DNA from 2 places in the Streptomyces sp. SS1-1 genome. Region 2 is predicted to be linked to the other one. Evidence: riboswitches for the same ligand, from Rfam matches in the RefSeq annotation. Region 2 holds a riboswitch; the other holds the start of a gene.

Region 1 (3,336 bases), 3.4 Mb from region 2:
TACGCGGCGGTCGACCAGGACGGGGTCGACGGGCTCACGCTCATCGAACCGGGCTATCTGATGCCCCACCCGACCCTGCCGGCCGTGCGGGTGCGGCACCGCGACGACCTGTGGTGCGAGCCGATCAGCAAGGTGCTGCTGCGCCATCCGACGCTGTCGGACGACGAGTTGGCGGCGACGGCCCGCGCGGTGGTGGGTTCGCTGGCGACGGTCACCATGTCGGGGCCGGGGACCGTCGAACTCCAGCCATGCGGCATCACGAAGGCGACGGGCCTCGCGCTCGCCGCCGAGCATCTCGGCCTGGGCCCGCACGAGACCATCGCGTTCGGGGACATGCCCAACGACATCCCCATGTTCGACTGGGCCGCGCACGGGGTGGCGATGGCCAACGCGCACCCCGAACTCAAGGCGGTCGCGGACGAGGTCACCTTGTCCAACGAGGACGACGGCATCGCCGTCGTCCTCGAGAGACTGTTCGCCCGCAGCCTGGCCGAGTTCCCCTAGTAGGGGACTCGGAAGGCCCAGAGGGCCGAGGGTGCTCGGAGGGCTCAGTAGGGGCCGTTCACGTTGTCGATCGAGCCGTAGCGCGCGGCCGCGTAGTTGCAGGCGGCCGTGATGTTCGCGACCGGGTCGAACGGGTCGTACGCGGTGCCCGGCACGTGGTACGTCGCGAAGGTCGGGTCGATGACCTGGAGGAGGCCCTTGGACGGGGTGCCCGCCACGGCGTTGGAGTCCCAGTTGTTGATGGCGGCCGGGTTGCCCGACGACTCGCGCATGACGTTGCGGTGGATGCCCTCGTAGGAACCGGGGATCCCCTTCTGCGCCATGATGTCGAGCGCCTCACGGATCCAGCCGTCGAGGTTGTCCGCGTACGTCTTCACGGAGGCCTGGGTGGCCTGGGCGACGGCGGACTTCTTGACGGGGGCGGACGCCGTGTTCGCCTTGGCCTTCGCCGGCGCGGCCTTCTTCGTGGCCCGGACCTTCAGGTCGACACCCGGGTGGATCAGCCGGGGGTTGTCGCCGATGGCCGCGCGGTTGTCCTTGTAGAGCTGACGCCAGCCGCCCTGGGCGTCGTACCGGTCGGCGATCCCGTACAGGGTGTCGCCCTTCTTGGTGGTGTAGCTGACGGAGCCGACCTTGGCCACGGTGGGGGCCTTGGCGGGCTCGGCGGCGCTCGCGGTGGTCGCGCTCAGCAGGGGGAGCGCGAGAGCGGCGGTACCGGTTCCGGCGGCGATGACGCGGCGGGTGAACGGGCTGGTGCGGGTGCGACGGTGCTTGCCTCGGGACATGGCGCTGTTCGTTCCTCTCCGGCGCCTGCGAGGTGAGCTGTCGGGTTCGGGCGGGAGATGCCCGGTCACACCGCCGTAGGACGACGCGACTTCACCCCTAGCCGTTCCGGTGCGCCATCGAGGCGTGCGGTACGGCGACTTACCTGGGTCCCCCGCTCCTGCCGTGCGGTGCGTTGCGTAGGTGGATGACTCGGGCGGCGGCAGGATTCGGCGTCCGCCCGACAGAGCGGGAACGTATGCGAGAGCACATGTCCGGAACAAGGGCCGCAATCACCTGACGTGCTAGTTGACCATGGTCTGAGGCGTATGGGGCGCTTGATCCTTTGCGGTTGCCAATTCTCAACTCGCTTTTCTGGCAAGGGGACGTGAGGCTCCGGCGGGGGGATGGGTCGACGGGTGGCCGCGTGACCCAACTCACGGCGATCACAACAACGGCAAATCGGGCAATGAATCCAACTCCCCTGTTATTGCCTGGCCGTGGAGAGCCTGCCGTCGCGGCACCTATCTGCCCCCTTCCTTCCGGAGAGTCCGTTTTGCCGGGCAGGAACCCCGCCCTTCGTGTCGTTCGTTGAGGGGGCGTGGAGGCGTCCGGAGGGCGGGTCGGGGTAGGCGGAGGCGGGGGTGCCGTGCGGACCCCCGGGCCGGCCCCGAGGGGTCGAACCGGAATTCGATTCGAGAGGGGATGGCGAGGGGTCGGCTACCCACGGTGACGTGACGATAAATCGATGAATGTCCATCCTTATCGGGTGATCAAAAAACATACCGACCGTGGGCCGAAGTCGGCCGTGGTGGACGGGTGGGCGGCATCGGTGATCGAAACGTGACCGGATACGCTGACTTGAGTGATGGCAGCGACCTATCGACAAACCGTGTAACCAGCCGAAAGACACCAGCAGACAGGAGACCCCTCGTGACCGTCGTCGGGCCGTTCGGGCTGAGCGTGCGGGACCAGGCTCTGGAAGCCGATGTCCAGGCCGGATTGGCGGCTGTCGAGGAGGGACTGCTCGAAGCCACCAAGAGTGAGGTCCCCTTCATCACCGGGGCCGCCCAGCACCTGGTGCGGGCGGGCGGGAAGCGCTTCCGGCCGCTGCTGGTGATGCTCGCCGCGCGCTTCGGTGACCCGTACGCCCCGGGGATCGTGCCGTCGGCCGTGGTGGTGGAGCTGACCCACCTGGCGACGCTGTACCACGACGACGTGATGGACGAGGCCGAGGTCCGGCGCGGGGTCGACAGCGCGAACACCCGCTGGGGGAACTCCGTCGCGGTCCTCACCGGCGACTTCCTCTTCGCGCGCGCCTCGCACATCCTGGCCGACCTCGGGCCCGAGGCGGTCCGGGTGCAGGCCGAGGCGTTCGAGCGGCTGGTCACGGGCCAGATCCTGGAGACGGCCGGACCGCAGGACGGCCGGGACCCCGTGGAGCACTACCTCGACGTGCTGAGCGGGAAGACCGGGTCGCTGGTGGCGGTGTCCTGCCGCTTCGGGGCGATGATGTCGGGCGCCGACGAGACCGTGGTCGACGTGCTCACCCAGTACGGGGAGCGGCTCGGCGTGGCCTTCCAGCTGGCGGACGACGTCCTGGACATCGCGAGCGACTCCCACGAGTCCGGGAAGACGCCCGGCACGGATCTGCGCGAGGGCATCCCGACCCTGCCGGTGCTGCGGCTGCGGGAGCGCGCGGAGCGGCTGGGGCTGCCCGAGGACATCGCCCTGTGCGAGCTGCTGGCCTCCGACCTGAGCGACGACGCCCGGCTCGCGGAGGCGCTGACCGCCCTGCGGGAGCACCCGGCGCTGGAGCAGGCCCGGCGGGACACGGTCCGCTACGCCGAGGACGCGCGCGCCGCGCTGGCGCCCCTGCCGGAGAACGACGCGAAGGCCGCCCTGATGGAGCTGTGCGACGCCGTGGTGCACCGCGCCGGCTGAGCCGCCCCCTCGGCCGGCCGCCCGGGCCACCGCTTCTCCGCTCCTCGCCCCGGCCACCGCTTCTCTGTTCCTCGCCCCGGCCACCGCTTCTCCGTTCCTCGCCCCGTCCCACCCCTCGCCCCGCCC
Region 2 (3,336 bases):
GGGGCCGTCGAAGGTGGTCGGACCGGTCGTACCCCAGACACAGGGCTTGCCGATCTGCGCCCGGGCGAACTCCAGCGCCCTCAGCGCCCGACTGTCCTGCGGCGCGGTGACGGGGGCGGCAGGGGCCGGGGCGGCGGCGGGGTAGCTGCCGGTCTGCGGGGCCGCCGGGAAGCTGCCGGTCCCCGTCGGGCTCGCCGCCGGGAAGCTCCCGGTCTGGGTGACGGCCGGGAAGCCGCCGGTCTGGTCGACCATGGGGATGCCGCCGGTCTGATCGACGGCCGGGAAGCTGCCGGTCTGAGCGGCCGTAGGGTAACTGGCCGCCTGCGCAACGGCCGGGACGCTTCCCGTCTGGTCGACGGCGGGATAGGCCCCGGTCTGGGCCGCCGCCGCGGGGTAGCCCCCGGTCTGCGAGGCCGCTGCGGGGTAGCCCCCCGTCTGCGGTGCCGAAGGCAAGCCCCCGGCCTGCGGGGCCGCCGCCGGGAAGCTCCCGGTCTGGGTGACGGTCGGGAAGCCACCGGTCTGGTCGACCATCGGGAAGCTGCCGGTCTGGCTGACGCCGGGGAAGCTGCCGGTCTGAGCGACGGCAGGGAAGCTGCCGGTCTGTGCCACGGCGGGGTAACTCCCCGTCTGTTCCACCGTGGGAAAGCTCCCCGTCTGCCCGACCACCGGAAAGCCCCCCGTCTGGCCGCCCCCGGCGAACCTGGCGCCCGCCCCCGCGAACCCGGCGTCCGCCCCGGCGAACCCGGCCTCCGCGCCAGCGAACCCCTGAGGGGCACTCAACTCCGCACCCAGCCCCAGCGCGGCGTCCGCCGGAGCCGTCGTCCCCGGAGGGACCGTCGTCATGTCGGCGGGGCTCTGCGCCTCCAGGGCGTCCCACCGGCTCTGCGCCGCGGGCGGGAACGGCGCCGGGGTGGCCGAGGGGGCCTCCAGCGCCGGGGTGGTGCGGCCGGCGCGTGCGGTCAGCAGCTCACGCGCCTGCGCCAGTTTGCGCTGGCTGCGCTCCTTGCTCGCGCGCAGCGTGGACCGCTGGTCCACCTCCGGCCGCGCGGTGGCCTGCGTCGGCGTCGGCGTCGGCGCCGGCAGGGCGAGGGCGCCGCCGGACCCGAGGGCAGGCGTACCCGACGCGGGCAGCGCCGCCACAGGACCCGCGGTCAGCTCACCCAGGGCCGCGGGACGGGCCGTACCGGCCGGCAACTCGGCGACCGGCGCGCCCGATCCGGCGGTCAGCTCCAGGGGGGCGGCGCGCCCGGATATCTCCCGCGCGCCGTCGCCGCCCGACGGGCGTGCGGACCGCGCCGGGGCGGACCGCTCCGGCGCCCGGTCCTTCGGCAGTACGGCCGGAACCGTCGGGCCCAGCTTGGAGCGGGCGACGTCGAACCACTGCCGGGCGACCTCGTCGAGCGCGGCCGAGCCCCGGCCGCCGTCACCGTCGCGCCCCGAGGCCGCCGGGGCGCCCACGCGGTTGCGCGGTCCCGTCGACGAGGCGCGGGTGGCGTTGAAGGTCCCGGTGTCGGTCTCGGCCCGGTCGTAGAGCGAGCTGACCCGCCGGCTGACCTCCTCGCGGCTCGGTCCCTCGTCCGCCTGGGCGGCACCTGCCGACTGGCCGAGCAGGGCCACCGAGGTGAGGGCTGCTGCCGAGGCGAGCGCGGAGTTGCGCATACCGGTGCGTTCCGGCGCCATGGGCGACGTGCTCCTTCCGTACTCCGCCTACCGAGTTAGCTGACGGGTTCGGGCGTTCGCGTCGGAAGGTGTGCCCTACGACCCGGCCCGTCACGGCCTCGGGTCGATTCACCCCATGGTTCGGTTGGGTCCCCGGCTCCGCGGCCCCGCAGGGCACGCCGACTCGGCGGAGGGCGCTCGTCCCGGCGGGGTTCGCCGGAGTTCAACGCGCGTCCTGAGCCAGTAACTTAGCCAACTTGTGTGCCTGCAGTGAAGATTGACGTGTGAAATGTCCGATACGTTTTTGTGACCTTCGACGCTGGGAATGGCGGCGGGGCCGCGCTGCGGCGCCACGCGCTCGCGTGAACACGGACGGTAGCCGTCCGGGTGCCCCGCAAAGCTCTTGCTCCGCTCGCCGAAACACGTCACACTGGTACCGAACGAATGGTCGGTTGGGAAGCGGGAGCGATGACGACCTCACACTCCACCGAGGCGCCCCCACAAGGGCCGCTTGAGGAGCACTTCGACGCGACGATCGCGCGCGACCAGCGCATCGAGCCGCGGGACTGGATGCCGGACGGCTACCGCAGCACGCTGATCCGGCAGATCGCGCAGCACGCCCACTCCGAGATCATCGGCATGCAGCCGGAGGGGGAGTGGATCACCAAGGCGCCCTCGCTGCGCCGCAAGGCGATCCTCTTCGCGAAGGTGCAGGACGAGGCCGGTCACGGCCTGTACCTGTACTCGGCCGCCGAGACCCTGGGCGCCGACCGCGCCGACCTGACCGACCGGCTCATCGAGGGCCGCCAGAAGTACTCCTCGATCTTCAACTACCCCACGACGACCTTCGCCGACGTCGGCGTGATCGGCTGGTTCGTGGACGGCGCCGCGATCTGCAACCAGGTGCCGCTGTGCCGCAGCTCCTACGGGCCGTACGCGCGCGCGATGGTGCGGATCTGCAAGGAGGAGTCGTTCCACCAGCGGCAGGGCTACGAGCTGCTGATGACGATGATGCGCGGCACCGAGGCCCAGCGGGAGATGGTCCAGGACGCCGTGAACCGCTGGTGGTGGCCCTCCCTGATGATGTTCGGCCCGCCCGACGACTCCTCGCCCAACTCCGCCCGCTCGATGGCCTGGAAGATCAAACGGCACAGCAACGACGAGCTGCGCCAGCGCTTCGTCGACATGACGGTCCCGCAGGCCGAGAAGCTCGGCGTCACCCTGCCCGACCCCGAGCTGCGCTGGAACGCCGAGCGCGGCCACCACGACTTCGGCACGCCCGACTGGGACGAGCTGATGCGGGTCATCAAGGGCGACGGCCCGTGCAACGCACAGCGGATGGAACGACGCAGGAGCGCCCACGAAGAGGGCGCCTGGGTGCGGGAGGCGGCCACCGCCCACGCGGCCAAGCAGGCCGCCCGCGCGGAGAAGGGAGCGGTGGCATGAGCACCGGAAAGCAGGACTGGCCGCTGTACGAGGTGTTCGTCCGGGGCAAGCGCGGGCTGAACCACGTCCACGTCGGCTCGCTGCACGCCGCCGACGACCGGATGGCGCTGACCCACGCCCGGGACCTCTACACCCGGCGCAACGAAGGCGTCAGCATCTGGGTCGTGCGCTCCGAGCACATCGCCGCCTCCACCCGCGACGAGAAGGACCCGTTCTTCGAGCCCAGCGCCG

The links. Region 2 has a riboswitch for cyclic di-AMP ahead of F8R89_RS36590 (C40 family peptidase). Riboswitches for the same ligand answer to the same signal wherever they lie in the genome.
Region 1: it holds a riboswitch for cyclic di-AMP, as region 2 does, so the genes downstream of both, F8R89_RS20630 (transglycosylase SLT domain-containing protein) here and F8R89_RS36590 (C40 family peptidase) in region 2, are expected to answer to the same signal.

What each region holds. Positions count from the first base shown of each region.
Region 1 is NZ_WBXN01000004.1:4,187,095-4,190,430, forward strand. It holds gene F8R89_RS20625 (HAD family hydrolase) at 1-504, shown strand, start outside; gene F8R89_RS20630 (transglycosylase SLT domain-containing protein) at 549-1,289, opposite strand; cyclic di-AMP (ydaO/yuaA leader) riboswitch at 1,297-1,470, opposite strand; gene F8R89_RS20635 (polyprenyl synthetase family protein) at 2,200-3,210, shown strand.
Region 2 is NZ_WBXN01000004.1:814,777-818,112, reverse strand. It holds gene F8R89_RS36590 (C40 family peptidase) at 1-1,680, opposite strand, end outside; cyclic di-AMP (ydaO/yuaA leader) riboswitch at 1,689-1,859, opposite strand; gene paaA (1,2-phenylacetyl-CoA epoxidase subunit PaaA) at 2,128-3,105, shown strand; gene paaB (1,2-phenylacetyl-CoA epoxidase subunit PaaB) at 3,102-3,336, shown strand, end outside.